2 regions of the Alcaligenes parafaecalis genome follow, and region 1 is predicted to be linked to the other one. Evidence: predicted binding sites of a transcription regulator. Region 1 holds the regulator's gene; the other holds the start of a gene.

What was found. The regulator sigma-54, encoded in region 1, starts transcription at its own class of promoters, with help from an activator protein. The targets are predictions, from matches to a motif close to TGGCANGNAANCTGCTTT.
Region 2: OSH09_RS16810 (collagen-like triple helix repeat-containing protein) is a predicted target of sigma-54. The motif match lies at 12,890-12,907, and genes of this name have one in related genera.

Annotation. Positions count from the first base shown of each region.
Region 1 covers NZ_JAPKNA010000005.1:102,709-118,048, forward strand. Annotated here, with positions in the region: gene leuC (3-isopropylmalate dehydratase large subunit) at 1-172, shown strand, start outside; gene leuD (3-isopropylmalate dehydratase small subunit) at 169-807, shown strand; gene OSH09_RS15365 (TonB-dependent receptor) at 1,287-3,413, shown strand; gene rpoN (RNA polymerase factor sigma-54) at 3,600-4,985, opposite strand; gene OSH09_RS15375 (hypothetical protein) at 5,002-5,556, shown strand; gene OSH09_RS15380 (hypothetical protein) at 5,596-5,748, shown strand; gene leuA (2-isopropylmalate synthase) at 5,887-7,581, shown strand; gene OSH09_RS15390 (YwqG family protein) at 7,819-8,583, opposite strand; gene OSH09_RS15395 (hypothetical protein) at 8,799-9,119, opposite strand; gene OSH09_RS15400 (DUF1840 domain-containing protein) at 9,206-9,553, opposite strand; gene OSH09_RS15405 (phospholipase effector Tle1 domain-containing protein) at 9,651-13,364, shown strand; gene argS (arginine--tRNA ligase) at 13,495-15,180, shown strand; gene OSH09_RS15415 (SPOR domain-containing protein) at 15,195-15,340, shown strand, end outside.
Region 2 covers NZ_JAPKNA010000006.1:114,558-129,897, reverse strand. Annotated here, with positions in the region: gene OSH09_RS16855 (NAD kinase) at 1-42, opposite strand, end outside; gene hrcA (heat-inducible transcriptional repressor HrcA) at 170-1,183, shown strand; gene hemH (ferrochelatase) at 1,247-2,332, shown strand; gene grpE (nucleotide exchange factor GrpE) at 2,448-3,038, shown strand; gene dnaK (molecular chaperone DnaK) at 3,225-5,150, shown strand; gene dnaJ (molecular chaperone DnaJ) at 5,253-6,386, shown strand; gene OSH09_RS16825 (M16 family metallopeptidase) at 6,475-9,318, opposite strand; gene OSH09_RS16820 (MarR family winged helix-turn-helix transcriptional regulator) at 9,492-10,016, opposite strand; gene OSH09_RS16815 (hypothetical protein) at 10,029-10,838, opposite strand; gene OSH09_RS16810 (collagen-like triple helix repeat-containing protein) at 10,941-12,839, opposite strand; gene OSH09_RS16805 (MarR family winged helix-turn-helix transcriptional regulator) at 13,072-13,662, opposite strand; gene OSH09_RS16800 (collagen-like triple helix repeat-containing protein) at 13,659-15,340, opposite strand, start outside.

The DNA of each region.
Region 1 (15,340 bases):
CATGAACGAGGATCGCTTGAATCCGGGTGAACGCTGCGCCTCTACCTCCAACCGTAACTTTGAAGGTCGGCAGGGCGCTTTGGGACGCACCCATTTGATGAGCCCGGCCATGGCTGCCGCCGCTGCAATTGCAGGTCATCTTGTCGATATCCGTAACTGGGACGCCGCATGAATACACCTTTTACTTCCGTACGTTCGCGCCTGATTGCACTGGACCGCGCCAATGTGGATACCGACGCAATCTTGCCCAAGCAATACATGACCTCGCTGTCACGTACCGGCTTTGGGCAATATGCCTTCGATAACTGGCGTTACGCGGATATTGGCTACCCTGGAAAGCCGCTGGAGGAACGTGAGCCGATCACGAGCTTTTGCCTGCATCAGCCGACCGCACAAGGAGCACGTATTCTGTTGGGTCGAGAGAACTTTGGCTGCGGTTCCAGTCGTGAACACGCCGTTTGGGCACTGAACGATCTAGGTATTTCTGTGCTGATCGCACCTTCATTTGCCGACATCTTCCGCAATAACTGCTTTAAAAACGGCATGTTGCCCATACAGCTCAACGCAGAGCAGATTGATAATTTATTCATTGCTGCCGCCCAAAACCCGTGGGATGAATGGACGGTGGATCTGGAAGCCTGCATGTTGATCGGCCCCGACCAGCACATCCGTTTCCAGGTGGAGCCGGAGCGTCGCCACCGCCTGTTGCTGGCGCTGGACGATATCAGCGTGACAGAACAGAAAATGGAGCAGATCCAGGCTTACGAGCTTCAACGCCGGGAACAGGAACCCTGGTTATTTAGCTAGGCGCGATAGGTAAAGGTGGGCAATTGCGGACGGGGACTTCTGTAGCTGCCTACCTCCCGCCCCAGCAGTCACAGTCACAGTCACAGTCACAGTCTCCAGGTATCGCAACACATCTCAAGCCTGTTCAGGCTACGAATAAAACAATTTCTTGAGCCACTCCCTTACGTGCCGGGAGCCGTCACCGCTCCTTTGCCTCCCCTTGCAAAGCAAACATCGCCTGTTTTGCCAAAACCACCCCATGGGACTGGCTCCCACCGATTTGCAAAACGCGCCCCGATTTCGCTTAAAAATCCCCCTGAAACCCCGGTTTCTGTCCGATTTCGGGGAAAAATAGCACGAATCGCCTCCTTATACCCCTAAGTTTTTTAGGGTCGTTTTTATATCACAAATGCGCCTAACTGCTTGAACCACCTACAAGCAAATGCTACAAATGAAACATTAATGAGAATCATTTTTATTGCTATTTAACTTACAGACTCATGCGCATTTCTTATCTTGTTGGCCTGAGCCTGCTCAGTGCAGGCAGCAGTTGGGCACAATCTTCCGATGCTCCCCCAGTTACGTCTTTGCCCACCATTGAAGTCAAAGCCAGCGAATACATTGATTTACCGCCTGCGTACGAGGGCAATCATGTCGCCACCGGCGGGAATCTGGGTTTGCTGGGCAACCGGGATGTCATGAACACTCCGTTCAGCACCATCAACTACACCAGCGATTACATCGAAGATTTGCAAGGTCAGGAACTGCGCATTCTGATCAGCAAGAACGACCCTTCTGTACAAACGCCGGGTGCGGGTGGAACAGGCGGCAAAGACACCATGTACATACGGGGCTTCCGTGCCGGTGACGTGTCTCTAAATGGTTTGCAAGGTTTGACCAGTGGCCGCCGAGTGATGGCCATCGCAGAGCGTTTAGAAATTCTCAAAGGCCCATCGGCTGTGTTGAATGGCATGAATGCCAGCAACGATGTAGGCGGCTCCATCAATCTGGTGTCCAAACGCGCCACGGATAATCCCATTACCAACGTCACCATGTCCTACATCCAGCCCTCCCAATTCGGGACGCATCTGGATCTGGGCCGTCGCTTTGGGGAATCCAATGAGCTGGGCCTGCGCTTGAATGGCGTGTTCAAGGACGGCGAGGGCGTGGTGGACCATCGGACCAACCGCGACAAGCTGATCTCCTTAGGGGCCGACTACCGCCTGGGCGCCGTCAAGTTGTCCGCCGATCTGTACCACCTGGAAGAGTACATTTCCGGCCTGAACCGGGGTGTGCGGCTGGCCAAGGGTCTGGACAAGAACCCGCTACCCACGCCGCCCAAAGGCAACGTCTTGCTGGGTGTACCGTGGGCCGCTGGCCTGACGCGAGAAACCACGGCGCTGGTACGTGCCGACTGGGCGGCCAACGACAAGCTGGCTGTCTACGGCTCTGCCGGTTACAGCAAATCCGAAATGAGCAACTACAACACCAAGGGCAGCACTTTGCTGAACGAGGCAGGTGACCTGAAACTGGCCGCCACCCGGCGCAACAATACGGGCTATAACCTGGCCGCCAACAGCGGTCTGTTCTACAACTTTGATACCGGCTCCGTGCACCACACCATCAGCGCCGGGGTGGACTGGAACCGCAAGAGCTCGCGTAGCGACAACACCTCCATCAAGGGCTGGTCCGAAACCATCAATATCTACGACCCGGACTACCCGGCGCGCCCTTATGTCCCGATGAATGGGCTAAGTGCGCCTAACGTCAGCTATTTATATAGTGCAGCCCTGGCCGACACGCTGTCCTTTGCGGACGGCAAGTATCAGCTCACTTTGGGCCTGCGCCAGCAATGGGTCAGCACCAGGGATAAAAGTGGCAAGAGCGATAACTACAGCAAGAATGCCCTGACACCCACCATTGCTGGTGTCTGGCAGTTGCGTGACGATTGGATGCTGTACGCCAACTACGCCGAAGGCCTGACCCAGGGCATGATTGTGGGCGACGACTACGCCAATGAAGGCCAGATCTTCGCACCACAAAAAACACGTCAATACGAAATCGGGATGAAGTACGACAGCGGGGATTACGCCCTGACGGCGGCCCTGTTCGATATCACCCAACCCAATAGCTATGAAAGCAATGAGCGCTTTAATGGCAAACCCAATTTGAGCTATGACGGCCGCCAGCGCAACCGGGGTGTGGAAGTGCAGGTATTTGGGCAGATCGCTGAAAACTGGCGTCTGACAGGCGGTATCGCCTACCTGGACCCCAAGATTCGCAAAGCCAGCAACCCGGATACGGAAGGACGCAATGCGGTGGGCCTGTCCCGCTGGGTCGCCAAGGCCGGGATTGAGTGGGATACGCCTTTTGTTCAAGGCCTGACCCTGAATGCCAATCTGCACACTCAATCCAAGCAATATGCAGACGCCAGCAATAGTTACTACATGCCAGGCGTGACCACGTACGACCTGGGCATGCGCTACAAGACCCGCTTTGCCGGTAAGGAAGTGACCTTGCGCGCCAGCCTGGAAAACGTGGGCAATAAAGCCTACTGGGTGGTGCCCTTGAGCAACGGCCAAGGCTCGCCGCGCACCTTCCTGGCCTCGGCCACCATGAAATTCTAAGTAGACCAGCGATACCTCTATCATCCAGTTCTCCGTCTGGCTGGCAGGGTCTAACTCCGCTTTTGCAGGGCCTGTTCATGCGTGTATGCAGGCCCTGTTTTTTTTATTGTTTTAAAGCTCTTGCCAGCCAAGACGGTGAGCCGCCGGGCCCACCAAACATCTTTGAGCTGCTATGACATGTAGTTCCTAAACCCCGGCTGCCGCCCGCATCTTGCGTTGTGATGCAGGTGCCAAGCCTTCCGCTTCCCGGTATTTAGCGACTGTGCGGCGTGCCAAGGTCAGGCCCTGAGCCTGCAAAAGATCGGTAATCTGCTGATCCGACAAGGGCTTGGTAGGCGACTCATCACGAATCATCTGGGTAATCTGCGCCCGCACCGAAGCGGCGGACATATCGGCCTTGCCATCGGAGCTAGCCAAGGCCACGGTAAAGAACTGTTTAAGCTCCATCACGCCATGCGGCGTCTGCATGTATTTCTGCCGTGTCGCGCGAGAAATCGTGGATTCATGCAGGTCCAGCTCCGCAGCCAGATCGGCCAGTTGCATCGGTTTCAGGGCCGACACACCTTGCGTGAAGAAATCCTGCTGCATCTGCACAATGGCCTGGGCCACCCGCAAAATCGTCACGAAGCGACTATTCACACTACGCAATAAGCCCGTGGCTTTTTGACGCTCGGCCAGCAAGGCGGGGTGCGTTTCAATCTCATAATCGTGCAGGTTCACCAACTGCAAGCGCGGTACCGCCAAAGGATTCAGGGCAGCCTGCCAACGATCCTTGCCACGAGTCAGCAGTACGTCCGGCACCACATAGGCCGAGACATTCTGCGTCCAGGCGCGCCCCGGCTTCGGGTCCAACTTCAATACCAGGTGATGAGCCCGCTCCACCAGCTCAGCCGAATACTGGCCCGCGCTGCGTTGGCGCAACTGGCTGGGCGAGGCCAGAATGCTGACATGTTCACGCACCAGATAACGGGCGCAATCCAGCAAGGACGGCTCCAACTGCTCCGCCTGCTGCTGCAACTGCAAGCTCAGGCATTCAGACAAATCCCGTGCACCCACCCCTGCGGGCTCCAGGGACTGCACCTGCGCCAGCGCACAGCGCAAATCACTTTCATCAACATCCAGTTCCTCGGGCAGGCAGGCCAGGACCTCATCCAAAGACACGGGCAGGTAGCCGTTATCGTCCAACTCATCGATCAATAATTGCGCCAAGGCCCGGTCACGGTCGCTCAAACGCAACAGTCCCAACTGCTCGCTTAAATAAGCGGCCAGGTCCTGGGCAATGGCTGATTCGGGGGTCCAGTCCGGGTCGTCCGAGTCACCCTGATGCTTGGGAAACTCCAGGCTCGCCCACGAGGATTCCGCCTCGCCCGAAGCGGCTTCGGGCAATGGCTCGGCGGCGACATCCGTCTGCACGTCCAGACGTTCCAGCAAGGGGTTATCCAGCAAAGCCTGAGCCAATTCCTGCTCCAGCTCGGCCCCCGATAGCTGCAACACTTTAATAGACTGTTGCAATTGCGGCGTCAAAACCAGCGTTTGCTGCTGGCGTAAATCTAGTGACTGACGCGTAAGCATAGGTACAATCGTTTCCATGAAAACTGACAACGCCCAGACACCCACCGCCAACGATAGTCAGGCTCTTCGCAGCACGCTGTTCAAGCTGTGCGCCACGGCCACTATTATCTGCACCGTAGTCACTATCGTGGTAGCCATTATCTGGTGGGACCTGCTCAACCGTCTCATCAGCTTTGGGCGTGGCCTGGATTACTCCGGCCTGCAGGCCTTGAGCATTCAAAACCTGGCACTGATCAAGCAATACAACCCGTTTTTCTGGTGGACGGTAGTGGGCGTCATAACCCTCATTATTGCCTATCTTTTGCATGGCTTCGTACAAGCGATCATGCGACGCAACCAGCAACGCATTATCGACGAGACAACCGTGGCCCAACTGGCCCGATCGCTCAGTCGTCCAGCCCGTGAAGTGATTTTATGGTCCTGGCCTGACCAGCGCAGTCCGTTGACTGTGGGCGATTTACAACGAGCCTATGGCGAATTGCGTGCGGGCCGCTTTGGCAAAATGGAACTGGCCGAGCAGCAAAGCCGCCTGTTACAAGCCGACTACGAACGCCACGAGCCACAGACCTAAGGCTTGCCTTCCTGTTTTTTTTATGTTTGACTAACGGTCATGACTCACGCACGCCAATCCTCCTACGCCTGCCAAGGTTTCAGCCCAGCCGCTGAAGCAGCCTTGTCGCGTTCCGTGCGTGAAGGCCGTTCTTCGGCCCCTGCCTCCAGCCTATCCCAACTGCTACTACTAGCGTCCGGTTGCCGGGCCTAGTGTCCTGTGGCAGTTCGGCAGCCAATACTCAGCCACATCTACGTCATTTGTGCCGCCACCGGCCTACGTAAATGCTGCAATCGCTGGTGACGGCAAGAAGTAATCAACACTTTTTGTCCGACAGGTATCCCCATGGCAATGCTGAAAAACCCCTCTCAAAAGTATCGTCCTTTTGTCGCCTTTGATCGCGACTTCGCTGAACGCACCTGGCCTTCCAAGCGCATCACCAAAGCGCCCATCTGGATGAGCACAGACTTGCGCGACGGCAACCAGTCCCTGATCGAGCCCATGAACGTGGCTCGCAAACTGCGCTTTTTCGAGCAACTCGTCAAAATCGGTTTCAAGGAAATCGAGGTCGGTTTCCCTTCCGCATCGCAGACCGACTTCGATTTCGTTCGCAAGCTGATTGAAGAAAACCGTATCCCTGAAGACGTCACCATCATCGTCCTGACGCAATCGCGTGAAGACCTGATCAAGCGCACGGCCGAAGCCGCTGCGGGTGCCAAGCGCGCCATCATTCACTTGTACAACGCATGTGCACCGGCCTTTCGCAAGATCGTCTTTAACTTGAGCAAAGACGAGATCAAGGAAATTGCCCTGACCGGTACTCGCCTGATCAAAAGCGAAGTGGCCAAGTACCCGCAAACCCAATGGGGCTACGAGTACTCGCCCGAAGTGTTCAGCACCACCGAGCCTGAATTTGCGCTGGATGTGTGTAACGCTGTGGTGAAAGCCTGGGCACCTGCCGCCGACGAGCGCGTCATCCTGAACTTGCCCGCGACCATTGAGGCCACCACGCCCAATATGTATGCCGACCAGATCGAGTGGATGCACAACAATCTGGACCAGCGCAGCAACGTGACCTTGAGCGTGCACCCGCACAACGACCGTGGCACTGCCGTGGCTGCTGCTGAACTGGCCGTGATGGCTGGTGCAGACCGTATCGAAGGCTGCTTGTTCGGTAGCGGCGAGCGCACCGGTAACGTCTGCCTGGTGACCTTGGCCTTGAACTTGTACACCCAGGGCGTGAACCCTGAGCTGGACTTCTCGGACATTGACGAAGTGCGTCGCACTGCCGAGTACTGCAACCAGTTGCCCGTTCACCCACGCCACCCTTACGCAGGTGATCTGGTCTTTACCGCCTTCTCCGGCTCCCATCAGGACGCCATCAAAAAAGGCTTGTCCCAGCAAAAAGCGGATGAGCTCTGGGAAGTGCCTTACTTGCCTATCGACCCGGCCGATCTGGGCCGCAGCTACGATGCAGTTATCCGCGTCAACAGCCAGTCGGGCAAGGGCGGGGTTTCCTACTTGCTGGAACAAGAACACGGTCTGGTCTTGCCACGCCGCATGCAAATCGAATTCAGCCGCGCCATTCAACGCGTGACCGACTCTTCCGGCAAGGAAGTGACGCCTGCCGACGTTTACGGTATTTTCGAGTCCGAATACCTGAACTGCAAAAAGCACTACAAGCTGCTCAAGCACAACATCATCAGCCAGCCTCACGCCGACAGCGGTCAGCAATTCACGATTGAAGTGGATGTGGAGCACGACGGCCAGGTTCGCACCTTGAAGGGTTCGGGCGAAGGCGCGATCTCTGCCTTTGTGAATGCCTTGGATCTGTCCATCAAGATCATGGACTACAACGAGCACGCCATTGGTTCCGGTGCCGAAACCCGCGCCGCTGCTTACGTGGAAATGCGTATCGGTGACAGCCCCTCGGGCTTTGGTGTGGGCATCCACGCCGACATCGTGACTTCCTCCTTCCTGGCGATCTTGAGCGCGGTTAACCGCCACACTATCGCCCAGCAAGAAGCTGAAACCACAACGGCTTAATACCGTCTTCATACCGCGACTTGGGTGGTGATCCCACCCAAGCGCCCGCCCGGCTCACACTAGCCGCGCCTGACCCGCTTTCGCAGCCCGACTTATCGTCGCTCTGCCCGCAACCCGCCCACAAGGCGGGTTTTTCGTGGATGCAGCACGGCGGCTCGTCTCAATAACGGGCAAACCCAGCAAAGAAACGAAACCGGCATCGACATAGGCACGAACATCCACCTTGGCTTGACTGCCTTAACCGCAATCTACTTGAATACGACTGAAGTCTTTGGCACGCAATTTATCGTCTTCGATAAAGGCCATGAGACGAGCACCATCCTGCCAGCACCAATGCAGTTTTTCGTGCGACTGCACGGTCAGCAAGGAGCGCCAGCGAGACTGGCTCGGATGCTCCGCCTGATTGGGCGTAGGGTCGTAGGCCAGACTGTCCCAGGAAGGGCGGCCCAACAGGTAGTCGCCAGACAGATCACCGTTTTCTTCCAGTTCGTCGAACCAATCGTAGAGTTCCTCAAACGGGACTGGCCAATCCTGACGCAGTTCCTCATGACGCGGAATGTCGATACAGTTCTCAAACTGCAGCGCCCAGCTACGCGTACTCCAGCGGTGAGGCGCCTGGATTTCCTGAAGATCGCTGATATCTGGCCAGTAGTAAGCCTTGAGATAGTCCTCATCACGCCAGAAAATGGCGTCATCTTCATCGAAACCGTAGAACAGCGACAGTAGACCGCTGCTTGGCAAATCGGCTGGGCGATCCGGCCCCTCCGGCAACTCCGCGAAGTTGATCTGGCCTACAAACAGATAGTGACCATCCGGATGCTCGGGCCAGGTAAAACCGGGAGGCACCATGGGCTGACCACCAAAACGGCTTTGCAAGGGCTGGCCCTTGTCTTTACCCAAATGGATCGCCACCGCTGGCTGCGCCAAATCCAGGAAATACTGTTTATGCGCTTGCAGCAATGGCGAGGCATCAAGGTGTTTTTCTACCGTTTTGAGGTCCATATTGCTTCGGGTAACAAGGTTGCAGACTATGCCGCTTCAGACCAAGTCTGAATCTGCTGGATTGTAATAAGCCCGTGAGGGCTGAGCCTATGCATTGTGTAACTGGGTTCAAATCTGAACCAGGCTGGGTCGACAGCTCCGCAGGCCCATCAGTATTCAAAAAGACATAAAAAAACCGGCTCCAAAGAGCCGGTTTTCTCTTGCCGTGAACCTGATCAGTACGTGACCGCCAGGCCCGGCAAGTCCACGGTGACCTGCATGGAACCCACCGCTTGCAAGCAATGGCGCGCGAACTCCTGGGCGCGCTCGTCGTCTTGCGACAGCAGCGTATAACCCAGGGCATCGGCCACGCCCATAATCTTGTCCAGCAACAGCACTTTGCCGCTGGCCCGCAAAGGCTCACAGCCCAGCTCTTGCCAGGTATTGTCGAACCAGTCGCGCGATTGCTTGCCGCTATTGGGATCGATGGTTTGTATTGGAGTGACCAGCTCTAGGTGCTGGCGAGGACTAAAGATCACAAGCACCATAGCGCTCATAGACGATCTCCGAAAAAAAATAGATCAACTTTGGAGCTTAAGCAAAGAAGGCCTGCCAAATTGTCGGCAGGCCGACATTGTCGAAACTACCAGGAGCTGTCAGCCGGTTCCCACATGACCGGGACGCCGGTGTTATTGGCCTGACGCAACATATCCAGCAAGGGATAGGAGCGTTGGCTGAAACTGACCGCTTGCGACATCGGATGCTCTTTTTCCTGATCCTCATCTTCGTGCGGCGTTTTCTTGTTTTCGCGATCTTGCCCTGCGGCCCGTTCGATATTGCCAATAGCTTCGGACAACTGATCGGGCGTGAAGACGCCACGCTCGGGCAAACCATCTGGATAGGAGCGCCCTGCGGCCCGGAGAATAGGCATGGCATGTTCGGCGAACATCAGAACATCGGCGGCGGCTTTGCTTTTAAAGACGACTAGCATACGGTTTCTCCTTATGGATCTTTGTGTTTCCTACTCAACTTTCAGGATACACACCCCTGCAAGATAGCAGGATTTTCCCCGTCTTGGAGAGTCCTTCATGCTTGCCCCGCTTCTGCCATGCTTAATCCTGCTTCTAAGCTGCTGCTTCCCCATCCTGGCCAGGTCACAAAGCACGCTGGAATGCCCCTTGCCCCCGTCCTCGACCCAATGCGCACCTGCTGCCGCCTTGGGCGGACAAGCCGAGCCTGCGCCAGATATGGGTTTGCTCAATCCTGTCGATTTGCTGAGCGGGCAAAAATACCAAAGCGACACGGATCTGCCGCTTAGCCAAGCCTGGCCTTTGCTGCAATTGCAGCGTCATTGGAATGGCCAAGGACGCAATCCCACCCCCACACTGGGGCATACCGGCTGGGCCTTGAACTACGACCTGCAACTGCGTCAGCAAGGCCATGCCTTGTTCATGCCTGATGGGCGACAAACTCGTTTATACCCACCGGCACAAACACAGCAGGCAGGCTGGTTTTGGCATGGGTCGAATGGTTTGATTCTGCGTTTTGACGAGCAGGGCTGGTTGATCCATGTGCGTGTTTCGACCCGGCAGTGGCTGGATATAGAGCGCTTTCCAGGCACGCATTCGCAGGCGTATGCGGTTAAAACTGTGCGTAATCATTTGGGCCAAGCGCTGGTGTTTGATTGGCAAAGCCGAACGCAGGGGCAGGTGTCGCCACAGGGACAGGGGTCACGACAAGAACAAGGGCAAAACCAAACTCAAGCTCAGGCTCTGAGACAGGTTCAGTCCCAAACCAAGACCAGGCCCCTAGCCAATATCACAACGGCGATAAAGGCAGCGGAAACGACAGCAGCAACAGAAGAAGAAGCGACGGCGGCAGCCACAGCCACAGCCATCAGTATTGAAACCCCAGCCGGGCCGTTTCTGCTGCATCTGGAACAGCACGACCAGCAAATCTGGCTGGCCAGCGTCAGCCGTCCGGACGGCATGCGCCGCCTTTATCATCCGGCCCCTATCCCTTGGGCGCATCGTTTAGGTGGCAGCAGCCTGCAAGCGCCAGGCCAAGCGGCTCAACGAATACAGGAATGGGAGTACGACGCCCAGGGGCGAGTCAGCCGTTTGCGCTCTCAGGCCTTCAATCAGGATTGGGGCGCACGTTATGAGCTGGGCCTCAGTGAATGGTCTCTAGGCAAGGAACGGCACCGCTTCCATTACCGCGACTATCAGGGACAGAGTCGACTGCAAAAACTCGACAGCCGTCTATGCGAAAGCTGTCCGGTTCACAGCACAGAATGGCAGTATGACCCGCAAGGACGCTGGCTACAGGCCGGTCCTTGGCGGGCGCAGCGGCGTGCCAATGGCTCGCTGTCACAGTTACAACAAATACAGGGCGGCTGGGGACCACTGACGCTGGAACTGGATGCACACGGACGCCTGCAAGCTTGGGCCAGCGAACAGCATGGCAGCGAAACACGTTCCTGGAACCCGGCTGGCAAGCTGGCACGCATCGATTATGCCGAGCAAGGCTCACTCCAGATTCAATACGATCAACAGGGGCGTTTGAGCCGCATTGAACATCAGCAAGGCCATGAAACGGAACGCAGCGAACTGGACTGGCTCGGCCCCGGCGCACTGCGTATCCGTCACCCTCATGAAACGCAATGGCTGAAGCTGCGAGCGGGTTTGTTGCAAGAGCGTCGTCTGGAACGTAGCCATAGTCCCGGACAAAGTTGGACCGAGCGCTTCGAGTATGACGAACAGCAAAGATTGACGCAGTACACGCTGCCAGAAGGAGGGCAGCTACGTTACCGCTGGGATACGAAGGGACACTTGCAGTCTCTGGACTGGATCAGTCAAGACGGACACACCCAAACAGTGATTCAAGCCCAGAAAGTGGGTTACGCCTGGGGGAACGGCTTGCAACTGATTACTCATGCGGATCGCACAGGCCAGCTTGTCGATTTGATGCTCTTGCATGCCGATGGCACTCCGGCCTGGACGCAGGCCCGCCGTCTGGATGAGCAAGGCAAGGTGCTGGAGGACCTGCATGAATACCCGCTACTGCACCACACGCGTCACTCACGACTGAACTACGACACGCGAAACCGGCTGACGGCCTTTCAGCAGGGGGATACAAAACCGGCACAGTGGCTGGCTTGGGAGCAAAGTGGCGCACTTGCCGCGCGCTACCCCGAGCTCGCGGCCCCCATTCAGCGCACACCCACGGGAATGGCAAGCGCAGTCGGCACACTACGCCTGGAATATGCTCCCAACCGTCGCTTGCGACGCGTTCTGGCAGCCGATACCACGGTAGCCCAGTACCGTCACGACGCCTTCGGCCAACGTATCTGGCGTCAGCAAGGTCAACAAGAACGAGCCTTTTTCTTTCACGGCCAGCAATTGATGGCCGAGCTAGATTTACCCGCAGCATCCGGCCAGTTCTTGTCCCGACGGTATCTCTATGCCGGACTGACTCCGGTTGGCATGATTGTGTATCAGCCTGACGGGCAAGGGCAGTTGTACTACCTGCATAGTGATTTGATGGGAGCGGTTCGGCTGATCAGCAATCAATCGGCTCAAGCAGTCTGGGCCGCCGACCTGAACCCCTTGGGGCAGGCCGACATACTGCTGGAAACACTGGAGTTCAATCTGCGCCTGCCGGGCCAGTATGCAGAGTCCGCTACTGGCTGGCATGACAACCTGTTGCGTACGTATCTACCCAGCCACGGGCAGTATCTGGAAGCCGACCCTCTGGGCCCTTGGCCCCAAACCCAGGCAGTGGGCTATGCCCGGCAACAGCCCTTGCGCCATATTGATCCCACCGGCTTACTCCTATTTGCCTTTGATGGCACGCGACAGGCTCCCATCACCAATAGCAATGTCTGGAAACTGTCGCAGTTGTATCAAGATGGGGCAGTCCACTACAGCGATGGCCCGGGAAATCCAATGACCACCGACTGGGATGCACTGACAGCCTGGCGAGCGGGCCGCATTCTGGAATCCCAATGGAATAACTTCCTGAATCGCATGCAGGAACAAGGCCCAGCCCCTACGGCTGTGCCTGTGGATTTATTGGGTTTTTCGCGGGGAGCGGCGCTGGCACGGGATTTTTCCAATCGTATTCTGGACCATACCCAGCAAGGCTGGTTTGTCCTGAATGACCCACAGCGTGGTGCCATCCGAGCCTGCATCACCCCTCGCTTTTTAGGCTTGTTTGATACGGTGGCTCAGTTTGGGCTGGGGGGCTGGGGCAACGCTCAATACAGGCTGGGTGTCTCGGAAGCGTGGAACTGGGTGGCCCATGCCGTGGCGATGCATGAACACCGTATCCTCTTTCCCCTAAGCGGCTTGGCACAAGCCATGAACACGGTAGAAATGCCTTTTATTGGTGCTCACAGCCAGATCGGTGGTGGTGTCTTGCCCGATGAAAACGGCGACATCAGCGATCTGGATAAAGTGGCCCTGGCCTGGATGCATTGGCAGGCCACGGCAGCCGGGCTGACGCTAGCCGAACTGGGCCAGACCGACCTGAGCGTCAGGCACCCCATTTTGCAGGACATGCGCATGCCCGGACTACGCTTGAGCACGCAAGGAGTACGCCGCGTTGACTACCACGGCCAGGGTCAGGATCTGCTGTATCAGGACTCCCATCCTGCCCTGGGACGGGAGGTACGCAACAGCCTGGAAACGCTGATTACGCGCTTCAATGACTGGCGCCTGCGCGGCGACAATCAGGTGGGCTGGGTAGACATGGACGCTTACGATGCGTGGTTACAGAACCACCTGGGATGGGAACGCTAGGCTTCTTGAAAAGAATTTGGCGTCAAATCACGCTATCATGTGGGGCTATCCGGCGGGCCAATGTCGCGCCTTCCATCTGATGCGGGGACAACCCGCTTCAGTTGTCTTTCTACCAATCCAGACCTTTCCTATGCTTGCTGAGCAACAATCTCAATTAATCGCCTGCCTTCAGGCTGCCGTCCGCGCCATTTTGCCCGAGGCTGAACCCAACATCACGCTGGAGCGCCCCAAAGTGGCTGCGCACGGTGATGCTGCGTGCAATATTGCCATGCAATTGGCCAAACCAGCCGGTCGCAACCCGCGCGAGCTGGCTCAGCAAATCGTTGATACCCTCCTGGCCGATCCGAACGCCGCCGCTTTGCTGGCAGGCGCGGAAATCGCAGGCCCGGGCTTTATCAACTTCCGTCTGTCCACCGCCACGCACCAGGCCGTTCTGAAGACGATTGCCGAGCAGGGCGATAACTTCGGCCACGTTGCTCCGACTCAGGAAAAACTGATGGTGGAGTTCGTGTCGGCCAACCCGACCGGCCCCTTGCACGTGGGCCATGCCCGCCAAGCAGCACTGGGCGACTCCCTGTGCCGCGTGTTCAGTTCCCAAGGCTACGACGTTACCCGCGAGTTCTACTACAACGACGCCGGTAACCAGATCGACAACCTGACCACCAGCGTTCATGCCCGTGCTCGTGGCATCGAACCCGATAGCGAGCAGTTCCCCGCCGACGGCTACAAGGGCGACTACATTCTGGACATTGCCCGCGACTATCAAGCCGGAGCAACGGTTCAGGCCGCCGACGGTCAGTCCGTGACCGCCAGTGGTGATCTGGACAATCTGGAAGACATTCGCCGCTTTGCCGTGGCCTACCTGCGCCGCGAGCAGGATCTGGACTTGCAGGCTTTCGGCCTGAAGTTCGACAACTTCTACCTGGAAAGCTCGCTGTACACCTCCGGCAAGGTTGAAAAAACCGTGCAGGCCCTGATCGACGCCGGTCACACCTACGAGCTGGACGGCGCACTGTGGCTGCGCACTACCGAACTGGGCACAGGCGACGACAAAGACCGCGTGATGCGCAAATCCGAAGGCGGCTACACCTACTTCGTGCCGGACGTGGCCTACCACGTGGCCAAGTGGGAGCGCGGTTTCCACCACGCCATCAACATTCAGGGCTCTGATCACCACGGCACCATTGCCCGCGTACGCGCTGGCCTGCAAGGTCTGGGTCTGGGTATTCCCAAGGAATTCCCGGCTTACATCCTGCACAAGATGGTCAAAGTCATGCGCAATGGCCAGGAAGTGAAGATTTCCAAGCGCGCAGGCAGCTACGTCACCTTGCGCGACCTGATCGAATGGGTAGGCCAGGACGCTGTGCGCTTTTTCCTGATCCAGCGCCGTGCCGACTCCGAATTCGTATTCGATATCGACCTGGCTCTGTCCAAGAGCGAAGAGAACCCGGTTTACTACATCCAGTACGCTCACGCCCGCATTAACTCCGTGGTGAACCAGTCGGCCGAGCTGCTGGACCAGGTGCCTCAGGCCGACATCTCGCCCTTGACCGCCCCCACTGAAATCGCCCTGATGCAGCGTCTGTCCGAATACCCCGATGTGCTGGCCCAGTCCGCTCGCGAACTGGCCCCCCACCACATTGCCTTCTGGCTGCGCGACTGCGCCTCGGACTTCCATTCCTGGTACAACGCCGAGCGCGTGTCGGTAGACGACACCGCCTTGCGTCTGGCCCGTCTGCGTCTGGCTCAGGCCTGCGCCCAGGTCATCCGCAATGGTCTGAGCCTGTTGGGTGTATCCGCACCCGACCGCATGTAAATCCATAGGCAGATATGGCAAGAGCACGTAAAAAATCCAGTAGTTCCGGCAGTACTTATACCGGCATTCTGATTGGCCTGATTCTGGGTCTGGGCGCGGCAGTAGCCGTTGCCCTGTTTGTCACCAAAGTGCCCATGCCCTTTGTGGACAAGGCCAGCCG
Region 2 (15,340 bases), on a different contig from region 1:
GTCCTGATATCTGCCAACAATGGCAACCGTTTTGAAATGCATGGGGCGAAAACCTTATGTTTAATGAAATAATGGCGATCAGTGGATTATAGAGTTGCCACTCTAGGCTTGGCTGTAAGATTCTCCCCTTTATCATGCAGAGCTGGTGTTTTTAAGTGACGTACGCGACATGGATGACAGAGCAAATGCCTTGTTGAAGGTGCTGATCGAACGCTACATTGCCGACGGTCAGCCGGTAGGGTCCCGCACCTTATCAACCATTTTTGATTTTTCTCCGGCCACGATACGTAATGTGATGGCGGAGCTGGAAGGCCTGGGCCTGATTCATAGCCCCCACACCTCGGCGGGGCGCATTCCCACGCCTAAAGGCTACCGCCTGTTTGTGGATCGCCTCCTGGCGGCAGAGCGTTTCGAGCGGCCCGATGCCCGCAATCTAAGCCAGTATTTGCCTTTTGATGAGCCTAACCGCGCCGTCAGTTCCGCCGCTTCGCTGCTGTCGAATCTGTCGCAGTTTGCCGGTGTGGTGCTGGCGCCAAAAAAGGCGCAGACCTTCAGGCAGATTGAATTTATTCGCCTGTCCGACAAGCGAGTGTTGCTGATTATCGTCACCCCGGATGGCGATGTGCAGAACCGCATTCTGTTTGTGCCCCGCGATTATCTGGAACAGGAACTGGTCGAGGCCAGCAACTTTTTCAATCAGCACTTCTCGGGCATGTCCTTTGAGTCCGTCAAGCTGGCCTTGTCGCAAGAGCTCAGTTCTTTGCAGGTGGATATTTCACGTTTGATGCAACAAGCGGTGGATGTGGGTAGCCACCAGCCTGATAGTGAAGAGGCGGTTGTCATCGCGGGCGAGAGCAAATTGCTGAATGTCACGGAAATGGTGGCGGATATGGATCGCCTGCGGCGCTTGTTCTCTCTATTCGAGAAAAAAACCGATCTGCTGCACTTGCTGGATGTCTCCAGTCAGGCCGATGGCGTACAAATTTACATTGGTGGGGATTCCCAGCTTTTGCCGGTGGATGATGTGTCTGTGATCACCGCGCCTTACGGTGTGGACGGCAAGGTTGTGGGCACGCTGGGCGTGATTGGGCCATCGCGTATGGCGTATGATCGTGTGATTCCTATCGTGGACATTACAGCGCGGCTATTGTCCAATGCCTTGAGCCATCACTCTGCCAGTTAAACGATGGGCCTTCAGTCTGTTCTTGGGCTGAAGGCAATCTGGCTGTCTAACGCACTAATCATCATGCCCAAGTTGTTTGCTTCTCCTTATTTGCCCGAAGCGCAGGACGCCGATATGTTCAATGAGCAGGCTCCGGTACGCGAGGCCGGGCCTGTCGGCATTTTGCTGGTTAATCTGGGTACGCCGGATCAGCCTGATGCAGCGTCGATTCGGCGCTATCTGGGCGAATTCCTGTCTGACCCCCGAGTGATCGAGATCCCTCAGCCTGTCTGGCAGATTATTTTGCGTCTGTTCATCTTGCCGCGTCGTCCCAGCAAGCTGGCACCGCGCTACAAGGACATCTGGTTGCAAAATGGCGCGCCCTTGCTGGTGTACAGCCAGGCGCAGGCAGATGGCTTGCAGGAGCTGTTGCAGGGACAAGGTCACGACGTGAAAGTAGAGCTGGGCATGCGTTACGGCAACCCGTCTATTGCCAGTGGCCTGGACAAGTTGAAAGCGGCTGGTTGTGAGCGCATTTTGACCTTGCCGCTGTACCCTCAGTATGCGGCCAGCACCACGGCCACCGCGGTGGATTGCGTGGCGGCCCATCTGGGCAAGCAGCGCAATCAGCCCGAGCTGCGTTTCATCAAGCGCTATCACACCCACCCGGATTACATCGGCCCCTTGGCGGCGCAGATTCGTCGCTATTGGGATGAACATGGCAAACCAGAGCGTTTGTTATTGAGCTTTCACGGTTTGCCACGCCGCTGCGTGGAACTGGGTGACCCCTATTACCGCGATTGCCGTGAAACGGCGGATGCCTTGCGTGCGGCGCTGGATGAGCCTGCCGTCGAAGTGCATATGGCCTTTCAAAGTCGTTTTGGTGCGCAGCGCTGGCTGGAACCCTACACCGAACCCACTTTGCGCGAATGGGGCAAGCAGGGGGTGGGACGTGTGGATGCTGTCTGCCCTGGCTTTCTGGCCGATTGTCTGGAAACGCTGGAAGAAATTCAGGTGGAGTGCCGTGACGCTTTCCTGGAAGAGGGCGGTCGCGAGTTCCATTACATCCCTTGCCTGAATGACGATCCGCAATGGATTGAGGGCCTGGGGCGGCTGGCTGTGCAACATTTGGGCGGCTGGTTACCCAGCCGTCTGGTGCCTACCCGATAGCCGCAGCCGGTTTTTGAAGGGCCAGGCCAGCAAAAATACAAAGGCAGGTCTTGAACTGGGGGCAGATGCCCCCATTTTCATGCGATCAACGAATTCTGTAGTGGAGATACATCGAATGGCTACACATGCCGATCCCAATAAGCCTCTGGACGGGGAAGTGACGGAAAACACGCCTGAACAGGCACAACAGGGTACTGTCGGGCAAGACCAGCCAGAGATTCTGGGCCAGCAGCCCGAAGAAAACTCGGCTGATCTGGCTACTGAATTGGCCCAGGCCCAGGAAAAAGTGTCGCAGTACTACGACCAGTTGCTGCGCGCCAAAGCCGAAGTGGAAAACATCCGCCGTCGTGCGGATGATGATGTCTCTAAAGCCCGCAAGTTTGGCACCGAGTCCTTTGCTGAAAGCCTGATCCCCGTGCGTGACAGTCTGGAAGCCGCACTGGCCCAGACCGAGCAGAGCACGGAAACCTGGAAGGAAGGGGTGGAAACCACCTTGCGCCAGTTGAACAAGGCTTTCGAGCGCAACAACCTGAAAGAAGTGGCACCGCAAGCGGGCGACAAGTTCGATCCGCACCTGCACCAAGCCATTTCGGCTGTGCCTTCTGAATTTGAAGAAGGCGCGGTAGCCCAATTGCTGCAAAAGGGCTACACCATTTCGGATCGCGTGTTGCGTCCCGCTTTGGTCATGGTGTCGGCGCCTAAATAAACGAGCCCGTCAGGCTGTGCTGGCAGGCCGCCCGGAATTGACAGGCTTTTACGTGTAATTCCCGGGATTGTTGCTGGCACCGTTAAAAAAAATGATGGTCGCTCTTGAAATGCTCGGAGTATTCCCCATATGCATTTCATCAAACAATTTGCTTTCGCAATCAATCTTTTAGTCAGGTAAAAAATCATGGGCAAAATCATTGGTATTGACCTTGGAACCACCAATAGCTGTGTATCGGTGTTGGACGGTGACCAGGTTCGTATTATCGAAAATGCCGAAGGCGGTCGCACGACCCCTTCCATCGTGGCTTACATGCAGGACGGTGAAATCCTGGTTGGCGCACCCGCCAAGCGCCAGGCTGTTACCAACCCTACGAACACCATCTTCGCTGTCAAGCGTTTGATTGGCCGTAAGTTCACGGAAAAAGCCGTACAAACAGACATCGACCACGTGCCTTACACCATTGTTGCCGCCGACAACGGCGACGCATGGGTGGAAGCTCAAGGCAAGAAGATGGCTCCTCAGCAAGTGTCTGCCGATATCTTGCGCAAAATGAAGAAAACTGCCGAAGACTACCTGGGCGAAGAAGTAACCGAGGCCGTGATTACCGTGCCTGCTTACTTTAACGACAGCCAGCGTCAGGCAACCAAGGATGCAGGCCGCATTGCCGGTCTGGAAGTCAAGCGCATCATCAACGAGCCAACCGCTGCGGCTTTGGCTTTCGGTCTGGACAAGGCTGAAAAGGGTGATCGCAAGATTGCTGTGTATGACTTGGGCGGCGGTACGTTCGACGTTTCCATCATCGAAATCGCTGATATCGATGGCGAGAAACAGTTTGAAGTGCTCTCGACCAACGGCGACACCTTCTTGGGTGGCGAAGACTTTGACAAGCGCATCATCGACTACATCATTGCCGAGTTCAAGAAAGAAAGCGGCGTGGATCTGTCCAAAGATGTGCTGGCCTTGCAGCGTCTGAAAGAATCCGCTGAAAAAGCCAAGATCGAACTGTCCTCGACGCAGCAGACCGAAATCAACCTGCCTTACATCACGGCAGACGCTTCCGGTCCCAAGCACTTGAACCTGAAGATCACCCGCTCCAAGCTGGAAGCGCTGGTTGAAGACCTGATCGAACGCACGATCGAGCCTTGCCGCGTTGCTATCAAGGACGCTGGTGTGAAGGTTTCAGAAATCGACGACGTGATCCTGGTCGGCGGCATGAGCCGTATGCCCAAGGTGCAAGAGCGCGTTAAAGAGTTCTTTGGCCGTGAACCACGTAAAGACATCAACCCTGACGAAGCCGTGGCCGCTGGTGCAGCCATTCAAGGTTCCGTCTTGTCGGGCGACCGTACTGACGTCTTGCTGCTGGACGTGACTCCTCTGTCCCTGGGTATCGAAACCCTGGGTGGCGTCATGACCAAGATGATCCAGAAGAACACCACGATTCCTACGCGTCATTCGCAAGTGTTCTCCACGGCTGACGATAACCAGCCTGCTGTGACCATCAAGGTATTCCAGGGCGAGCGCGAAATCGCTGCCGGTAACAAGGCTTTGGGCGAGTTCAATCTGGAAGGTATTCCACCAGCAGCACGTGGCCTGCCACAGATTGAAGTGACCTTCGACATCGACGCCAACGGTATCTTGCACGTGTCCGCCAAAGACAAGGGCACAGGCAAAGAGAACAAGATCACCATCAAGGCAAACTCTGGTTTGTCCGACGAGGAGATCGAGCGCATGGTGAAAGATGCCGAAGTGAACGCGGCTGAAGACCACCGTATCGCTGAACTGGCGGTTGCTCGCAACCAGGCTGAAGCCTTGATCCACTCCACTCGCAAGTCCATGACGGACTATGGCGACAAGCTGGAAGCGGAAGAGAAAGAAGCCATAGAAAAGGCAATCGCTGACCTGGAGGAAACTCTGAAAGAAGGCGATAAGGAAGCCATCGACGCCAAGGTGGAAGCACTGGGTGTAGCCTCGCAGAAACTGGGCGAGAAGATGTACGCCGACATGCAGGCTCAAGCCGCAGCACAAGAAGGTGCTGAAGGTACGGCCCAGCAGCCCGCCGACGAGAACGTGGTCGACGCTGACTTTAAAGAAGTCAAACGCGATCAGTAATTGCGAGCCTGAGTAAGGTTCCCTGGCCCGATCTTTGGCGGCATACGCTGGAGATCGGGCATTATTATTCAATCAGCGGCGTTTAGACGTCGTTAATCAAACATGGCAAAACGCGATTTATACGAAATTCTCGGTGTGGCCAAAAATGCGACGCAGGATGAACTCCGCAAGGCGTATCGCAAGCTGGCCATGAAGTTCCACCCTGACCGTAATCCGGATAGCAAGGACGCCGAGGAAAAGTTCAAGGAAGCCAAGGAAGCGTACGAGATCCTGTCCGACGAACAGAAACGCGAAGCCTATGACCGCTATGGTCATGCCGGAGTCGATCCCAACGCTGGCATGGGCGGTATGGGTGGCGGCATGGGCGGGGCCGGATTTGCAGACGCCTTTGGTGATATTTTTGGCGAAATTTTCGGTGGTGGCGGCGGACGTCGCGGCGGTGGCCCTCAGGTATACCGCGGTGCAGATTTGCGCTACTCGCTGGACATCAGCCTGGAGCAGGCAGCGGCCGGTTTTGATACTGAAATTCGCGTACCAAGCTGGGAAAACTGCGAAACCTGCTCGGGTTCGGGTGCCAAACCCGGTACCTCTGCACAGACTTGTCGTACCTGCCAAGGCAGTGGCGCTGTCCGTATGCAGCAGGGCATTTTCAGCATGCAGCAAACCTGCCCGACCTGTCACGGTAGCGGCAAGGAAATTGCGGACCCCTGCGTGGCGTGTCACGGTGAGGGCAAGGTCAAAAAGACCAAGACTTTGCAGGTCAAGATTCCAGCCGGTATTGATGATGGCATGCGCATCCGCTCCAGCGGTAATGGCGAGCCTGGCGTCAACGGCGGTCCTGCCGGTGACTTGTATGTGGAAATCCGCATCAAACCGCACGGTATTTTCCAGCGTGACGGCGAGGATCTGCACTGCGAGCTGACTATCCCATTCACCACGGCAGCGCTGGGTGGAACGGTGGAAGTACCTACCCTGACAGGGCGTGGCGAAATCACCATTCCTGAAGGCACCCAAGTGGGCAAGACGTTCCGCTTGCGCGGCAAGGGTATCAAGGGCCTGCGCTCCAGCTACCCCGGTGACTTGTATTGCCACATTCAAATCGAGACCCCTGTGCGTCTGAACGACGAGCAAAAGAAATTGCTGCGTCAGTTTGAACAGGCCTTGAGCGATGGTGGCGTCAAGCACTCACCCAAAAGCGAATCCTGGACAGACAAGGTGAAGGGTTTCTTCTCCTGAATCCTGCAAGGGAAAGCGAAATAAAAAACCCGGTACGAAAGTACCGGGCTTTTTTATGCCTGCCTGAGCAAGCCTTGTACTTCACCTATCAGTGTTGAGCTTCCAGTGCAGCAGGGGTCGTCGATGCAGGAGTGGGAGCTTGTTCGCTTGCCTCGGCTTCAGGAGCCGCTGCACCTTGCTTCTGACGCTCGTGGTCAGCGGCAATCGCCACGACCATGTCCTTGGGCTTCAGGTATTTACGAAGAACAGCATTGACCTGTTCCGCATTGAGCTTTTGCAGATCCTGGTCCATTTTCTCCGACCATTCAAAGCTGCGGCCCAGATCCAGATAGTTCAGCCACGCGCTGCTGACCACCGTGTCCTGGCTACGCGACAAGCGGCGGTAGTTCAGCAAGGCATTCACGCCTTCCTTGACCTCTTGTTCACTAAAGCCATCTTTCAGTGTTTGAGTCAGTACTTCATCAATGGTTTTGCTCAGCTTTTCGCTATTGCTGGGAGCGTGGATGGCATATACCGTCCACGAACCATTCGGCTCATAGCTGGACGCATCCACTTGGCTACGTACGTTGTAGGACAAGCCATCTTCCACACGTACGCGGTTCCACAGGCGCGAGGTCTCAGACAGCCCCAGCAAGTAGTTGGCCAGATAGACTGCCGGGAAGTCGGCATCGCTGTCTTGCAGCTTCAGGCCCAGATCGGCCAGATAGAAGGCGTTTGCCTTGTCCGGGGTGTTGATGTCAAACACCTTGGGAGCAACGGTTTGCAAAGGATCATCCGGACGCTGGTAGGTCGGGGCTTTGCGCCAGCCTTTCAAACCATCAGCCAAAGCCTTGCGAACCTCTTCCTTGTCAAAGTCACCTACGGCGCTAAAGGCGACATCGCCCGTACCGTAGAATTTTTGATGGAAGTCCCGCACCTGCTTGATCGTAACGGCTTGCACCCGTTCTATGCCCTCTTCAAAGCTGGGCGTGTAGCGGATATCGTCTTTGGGCCATGGGTTGGTATAGCGTTCGATCGTCTGGCTTGCCAAGGCAGCAGGCTCAGTACTGGCCGATTTCAGATCGGTGACCACGGCTTGCTGATATTTCTTTAGCTCGTCCTCGGGGAAGTTTGCGTTGCGCAGCACGTCCAGCGCCAGAGCAATGGCTTTGGGCAGGTTCTCACGGTTGGAGGACAGCGTCAGGTACAAGCGACCATTGGAACCGCTGGTGCTGAACTGAGTTTGCATAGCGGTGAACTGATCGGAAATCTGTTCGCGGTTCAGTGTCTTGGTGCCTGTTGTCAGCAGGCTGGCAACGGCAGCGGCGGCAGCCGTCTGGTTCTTGAGCTGATCGGGCGAACCAAATTTGAAGGACAAGCGTGCTTCTACACGGTCAGCGCGAGTGCCTTTAGGCAGTAGTGCCATCTTCACTTCGCCCAGATCCTTGCCCAAAGATAAAGGCTGCAGATCGGTGCGGGCCATGATGTTGGCGGGGCTGGGGTCAAAGGCCTCTACCGTTTTGCCGCTGTCCTTGCCGGTGTAGTCTTGCACCAGTTTGGCAACATCGACGACGTTGGCTTCAGGTGCACGCACAGGTTTTTCTGTGGGGATGTACAAGCCGTTGCTGCGGTTGCTGGCTACCAGCCAGGTTTCTAGCGCTTTTTGAACTTGTGGTAGCTTGGCGGTTTCTACCCGATCACGCTGCAGGAAGAACAAGCGCCAATCGCCACTGGCAGCGGCTTCAGAAAGAGCACTGGCCAGCCCGGCCGGATTGGCATAAGTCTGGGTCCAGCCCGTCATCCACTGGCTGCGGATACGTTCCAGATCGGCATCTTTCAGGGGGGACTTGGCCAAGCCTTCCAGCGTGTCATTCATGGCCTTCAAGGCTTTTTGCTGATCCATGTCTTGTTTCAGCTCGGCACCAAACAGGGCGTAGCCGGGGTCGTGGCTTTCCGAATCGAAGCTGAACACGCTGGTGGCCAAATTCTTGTTGACCAGATTCTTGTACAACTGCCCGCTGGGGGTATCACCCAGGGCGCTGATCCCCAGGCTCAGGTCCATATACTCTGGGCTGGCGGCGCTGGGCAGGTGGTACAGCGACATGATCAGCGGCGTGCCGCCGTGACGACGCAAGGTAACGGTACGTGTGCCATCTTGTACTGGTTCAACCGTGTATTCAGGACGCAGGGTACGGGTCGGTTTGGGAATAGAACCAAAAGCCTTGGCAATGTTTGCCAGAGTCTGCTCAGTATCGAACTGCCCGGTCACAAAGAGCACCGCGTTATCAGGTTGGTAGTAGTCGTGGTAGAACTTGCGAAGCTGCTCGATATCCACATTCTCTACGTCCGAGCGGGCACCAATGGTGGTTTTGCCATAGCTATGCCACTGGTAGGCTGCGGCCGTCAGCTTTTGCATCAGAACACGGAAAGGGCTGTTTTCACCGCTTTCCATTTCATTACGCACCACCGGCATTTCTGCCACCAGATCCTGCTTGTCGATCAGGGCGTTGACCATCACGTCGGCCTGCCAGTCCAGATACCACTTCAGGGTTTCGGGATCTGCTGCAAAGCTGGCAAAGTAATTGGTACGGTCACTAGAAGTGGTGCCGTTGGCTTCCAGGCCGCGCTTGGAAAATTCTCCCAGTGCATTGCGCAAGGTGGGCGTGCCGCGAAACAGCATGTGTTCCAGCAGGTGAGCCATGCCGGTTTGCCCGTAATTTTCATGTCGGGAACCGACCAGATACGTCATGTTGACGGTGGTGGTGGGTTTGGAATCGTCGGGGGCCAGAACAAGGCGCAGGCCATTGTCCAGCGTGTATTGAGTGACGCCTTCGACAGAGGGGCCTTGGGCCAGACCAGCGGGCAGAGCATAGGCTGCCAGCGAGCTGGACAGCAGCGCGGCCCCTGCCAGATGGCGCAAGCGCAGGGCGGCAATCAGTACCGAGAGTTTCATGAATACATCCTTACGGTTTTAGCGATGAAAAAGCCAGCCAGGCCGACCAGTGTCTTTTGTAGCATGGGGCCGTTTAGCTGGGTAGGCAGCGCTCCCTGCAATTAGCGGGGCTTAACAAAAAAAAGCCCACCAGGGGCACTGGTGGGCAAAACAGCAAGAAAACGACGCCGCTTTTAATTGGCTTTGCGTTTCAATCCGTCCAAGGCCTCGTTACGCAGATGGTTCAGACTCTTGAGCAGAAAGTCATGCAAAGCCGTTAACTGACTGGTGCTGTAGTGTGCCGTGGCATTCATGATCTGATGCGCGGGCTGGTCCATAGAGGCAATCAAGCGTTTGCAGCGTTCGTGATGGGGATACAGGCTGGTCATGCGCCCATCGCGCGGATGCGGCTTGCGCAGCAAGTAGCCCGCATTTTCCAGACGCGTCACCAAGGCTTGGGTACCACTGGGGCTAAGGTTCAATAATTGGGCCAGCTTGCCGGGGGACAGAGGTTTGAGCTCCAGCACAAATTCCAGTGCCTTGTACTCATTCAGACTCAGACCCGCTGCCTGCGCCAACTGGTGCTTGTTCGCTTCCAGGTACACATCAAACTGGCGCAGCATCATGCGCACAATATCGTTTTGCATATGCCCTGACAAAACTTCGTCCCTTGCTTCTGGCTCGGTCCATTCAGTTGTCAGGGGCTGTTTATTGGGCATACGCAAATGTCCTTAGCGCGGTGGACCGCCTAGTAAACCGTTGACCAGGCCAGTTACCGGTTGCAGTACGCCAGTGTTGCCAGAGCCTGCTGTGGGTACGGCACCAGTAAGCCCGGCTATTAACTGATTGACCGGTGCCAGTAAGCCATTGTTCGCTGCTGAGTCAGTGGACATGTTGCCATTCAGTCCATTAACCAGATTCGTTACAGGAGCGAGTAAGCTGGTAGATGACTCATTGCCGGTTAGCAGGCTGCTGCCTGGAGAACCTTGCAATAGTTGCAACTGGCCGTTGTTCTGGAAGAGGATATCGGTCGCATTTGCAAGCCCACCCGTTGCGTAATCCAGGGCGGATGTCAATGGGGAGCGGTTGTTCGGGTCATCATAGAGCACGCCTCCAACGCTGCGTACTGTATTACCTATGCCTCTGACCAGAGTTCCAGAGACTTCGTTCAGGTCTAGTGGCAGATCAGGCTGTTCGATAAGTCGTCCTAGTACATCGATAGAATCGCCTGCGTACAGGGAAACCTCTTTCCCCGTTGATGAAGTGACATAGCTAATATCAATGGCATCCCTGATGCGGGCTTCGTAGTTCTTGAGCTGCTCTAATGTATCTACTAGCTCAGGCTGATCGAGTTGGAGGTACGAAGGTCGCTGGGGAAAGACATGATTTATAGTTCTATCAAGGTTTTGCAGTGTCGCCCCTGGAGGGGGGGTGAAGTAAGTGGTACTTAGTGAATCCGACTGGGCCGTCGCTGAAAATAGACTGGCTGTCAGGCTGAGCAAAACGATCCTGCTGGATGTAAAACGTGTCTTTGTCGTCATGACTTACTCCATCTAAAGATCAGGATTGCTCAGACAGGTCGGGGTGAGATGCGAGAGGTCCTGGGATTGAGGGATGGGGCGGGGTACGCCCCATCCTCTCGCTTATCGAGGGCTGCCCAGCAAGCCACCGAGGATGCCGGTAACTGGAGCCAGCAAGCCGCCGTTGGCACCTGCGACGGCGCCACCGCCTGCGGCCGCGCCGCCAGAGGCGCTCACGTCTACCGAGACCGTTGCTCCGCCGCCCACGCCGCCGACTAAACCACCTACCAGGCCAGTGACAGGAGCCAGCAATCCGCCGTTAGCTGCGTCGCCACCACCCAGACCACCGGTCAAGCCACCGAGCAGGTTGGTAACTGGAGCCAACAAACCGCCGTTAGCTGCATCGCCACCACCCAGTCCGCCGGTCAAGCCGCCAACCAGGTTAGTAACAGGAGCCAGCAAACCGCCATTGGCACCTTCGCCACCACCCAAACCACCCGTCAAACCACCGAGTAGACCTGTTACGGGAGCCAGCAAGCCGCCGTTAGCCGCATCGCCACCACCCAGTCCGCCAGTCAAGCCACCGACCAGATTGGTGACAGGGGCCAGCAAACCACCGTTGGCACCTTCGCCACCGCCCAAGCCACCTGTCAAACCACCGAGCAGGCCTGTGACAGGAGCCAGCAAGCCACCGTTGGCAGCATCACCACCACCCAAGCCGCCTGTCAGGCCGCCGAGCAAACCGGTGACAGGGGAGAGCAAGCCGCCTTCGCCATTGCCCGTCAGTCCGCCAGTCAAGGAAGCGACGGCTTGTGTAGCGTGGTTCAGGGTGTTGCCCAGCGGGTTCGTATTGCTATCGGTTTGATGAACCAGGCCACCGACCGAGGCAACGGCCTGACCCAAATGTCCGACTACACCGCCCAGACCCAGAGGGGCTGCGCCATCCACTTGAGTACCCACATTGGCCAGGGCGCTGCCTACTCCGCCCAGCAAGGCATTGATTGGCTGCCCAACGCCCAGGCCGTCACCCACTTGTTGAGTGACATGAGTGACCGTGGCACCTACAGGAGCGACTACGGTATCCAGGGTTTCGCCGACATTGCCCAGGATTGGGTTCAAGCCAATCGGCAAGATGTTATCGACGGTTTGCCCCACGTTGGCCAAGGAGGGCTCAAGAATAGCGGGGGCGTCCGTGCCGTTCAGCAAACCACCCAGACCCAGTTGGCCGGTGATGGGGTATAACAAGCTGCCTTCGCCCAGCAGGGAGTCGGTCAGAGCGGCAACGCCGCCAGTTGCGTGGCCCAGCACGGCTGTCAATGGTTTGGGGTTGTTAGCGTCAGCATGCAGCAAGCCGCCTGCACTACCCACTGCATTGCCCAAACCACTCAAAAGACCGCCTACACCTTGACCCAGATTCAGAGGTAGGCCGCTATTGCCCAGTTGTTCGCCCAGATTGGCAACTACGCCACCAGTCTGACCGAGCAGGCTGTTTACGGGTTGGCCCAAGCCAGTAGCGCCACCAATTTGTTGAGTCAGGCCTGTGGCTGTGTCCAGAACAGGAGCGACTACGGTATCCAGTGTCTTGCCCAGCTTGCCGCCGGTGTCTTGCAGACCGATTGGCAACATGTTATCGACAGCTTCGCCTACGTTATTCAGAGTGGTTTCCAGTGCGCCGGGAGTGCGAGTAGGAGGGTTCCCGCCGTTGTCACCGCCGCCGTTGTCGCCACCGCCATTATCGCCACCGCCGTTGTCACCACCGCCGTTGTCACCGCCGCCGTTGTCGCCACCGCCGTTGTCACCACCGCCGTTGTCGCCGCCACCGGTGCCACCACCGTTATCTCCACCACCTGTACCACCGCCGGTGCCAGGGTCTGGATTGGTTGGGACGGAGTTGTCGGAACCTCCCGAGGAGCCGCCGCCAGTGGTGCTACCGCAGGCGGTCAAGGCCAAAGTGCTGACCATCAGGGTGGCCAGGAGAGTCAGGCGCAGGCCTGGTTTCTTGCTGTCTGTATTTTTATGCATTGCTTGCTCCAATAAATGATCGGGGTACTTGCTTGCTTCCTGAATCTAGTGAAGCAATTCGCGTGCCAATTTATGGGGTTCCCTGCAAGCCGCATTCCGCTTGGGAATGGCAGAAAGTACAAGAAAAAAAGAGGGCTATTTGTTACGGGTTTTGGGGCTCGGGCGGAACGTGTTACGTAACAAAAAAAGAACCGCTGACAAGCAGCGGTTCGGAGTGGGTAGAGCAGCGGGATCAGGATGCTCGTGGCACCAGTGCCTTGGCATCCAGCCAGTCTTTGGTGTTTTGCCTGAAGGTGCTCATGCTGTCGACCAGAAAGTCATACATGGCAATGAGTTGTGCCGGGTTTTGGTTCGCCGCTGTGTTGATCGCCTGATTGATCGCCCGTTCTTTAAGGGCCAGAACTTCGCGGCATTTGTCCTGCACGGGGTGCAGAGCAATCACCCGTTTGTCCAAGGGGTGACGACCGCGCGTGATGTAGCCCCGGTGTTCCAGGCGGTTGATCAGGGCGCTGACACCACTGGCACTCAGATCCATCAGGTGGGCGAGCTGTCCGGTAGGCAGGGCATCGAACTCCATGATGTATTCCAGTGCCTTGAAGTCATTCAAGGGCATGCTGGCTTGTTCGGCCAGACTGGCTTTCAGGGCCTCCGCGTAGATGGTGAACTGACGACCCAGCATTTTGCCCAGATCCATCAGCATTTTTTCTGACAGCACACTGTGCTCATCGTTATGGGAGGACCAGTTGGAGCGGCTCCCGGCGCTTTGCGCGCCAGGATGAAAGCTCACTGGCAAACTGACCGGGTTCATGACTTTATTCATCATTTCCGGCCACCTCCCAACAGACCACCGACCAGGCCACCAACCAGGCCGGTAACCGGTGTCAACAAGCCACCACTTGCCTGGCCTTCGGCGGCTGCGCCACCGCCAATCGAAACACTGCCTGTGACCCCGCCCAGAATGCCGGTAACAGGAGCCAGCAAGCCGCCGTTAGCTGCATCACCACCGCCCAGGCCTCCGGTCAAACCGCCAACCAGGTTAGTGACGGGAGCCAACAAGCCGCCGTTAGCTGCATCACCACCACCCAGGCCACCGGTCAAACCGCCAACCAAGTTAGTGACGGGAGCCAGCAAGCCGCCGTTAGCTGCATCACCACCACCCAGTCCGCCGGTCAAACCACCCACCAGGTTAGTGACAGGAGCCAGCAAGCCACCGTTAGCTGCGTCGCCACCGCCCAGGCCTCCGGTCAATCCGCCAACCAGGTTAGTGACAGGAGCCAGCAAGCCACCGTTAGCTGCATCACCACCACCCAGGCCACCGGTCAAACCACCGACCAGATTGGTGACTGGAGCCAGCAGACCGCCGGTTGCGCCGTCACCACCACCCAGGCCGCCCAATAATCCAGTGACTGGAGCGAGCAAGCCGCCACCTTCGCCACCCGTAATCCCGCCCAATCCGCCTGTCAGTGAAGCGACGGCTTGTGTAGCGTGATTCAGTGTGTTGCCCAGCGGGTTTGTATTGCTATCGGTTTGGTGAACCAGACCGCCGACCGAGGCAACGGCCTGACCCAAGTTTCCGATCACACCGCCCAGACCCAGAGGGGCCGCGCTATCCAGTTGAGTGCCCACATTACCCAGGGCGCTGCCCACACCGCCCAGCAAGGCGTTGATGGGCGGGCCAACACCCAAACCATCGCCCACTTGCTGCGTCACATTGGTGACGGTGGCAACGACAGGTGCCACGGTATTGTCCAGAGCGCCACCGACATCACCCAGAATCGGGTTCAGGCCCAGAGGCAGAATGTTGTCTACGGTTTGTCCGACATTGCCCAGCGCAGGTTTCAGAACAGGCTCACCGCCGTCAGCCAGCAAGATTCCACCCAGGCCCAGTTGCGCCGTCAGCGGATGCAGCAGGCTGCCTTCACCCAGCAAGGAGCCTGTCAGCACTTCTACGCCTTTCGTGGCGTGGTACAGGGTATTGCCAAGTGGGTTGGTGTTCTTGGGATCGTTGACCAGCAAGCCACCCGCCGAACCGACGGCTTGGCCCAAATGGGAGAGCAGGCCGCCTGCTCCTTTACCCAGATTCAACGGCAGGCCAGTCTTGTCCAACTGATCTCCCAGATTGGTCACGACGCCACCGACTTGATTTGTCAGACCATTAATCGGTTGACCCAAACCGGTAAGCCCGCCCACGGTGCGTGTTGTGTCCGTAACGATATTGGTGACGGGTTTGAGCGCACCGTCCAGAGTTTGACCCAGTTGAGTGCCGGTTTTGCCCAGGTTAAGTGGGACTACATTGTCGACAGCCTTGCCCAGATTACCCAGGGCATTTTCGGTGATGCCGTTGCCGCCACCGTTGTTCCCGCCATTGTTCCCACCGTTATTACCCCCATTATTTCCGCCGTTATTGCCACCGTCGCCGGGGTTAGGCAGATTGGGATCAACAACCGGCGGACGTACGGCGACTTCCATGCCGTCGCGTACTCCACCGCGCGAGGAGCAAC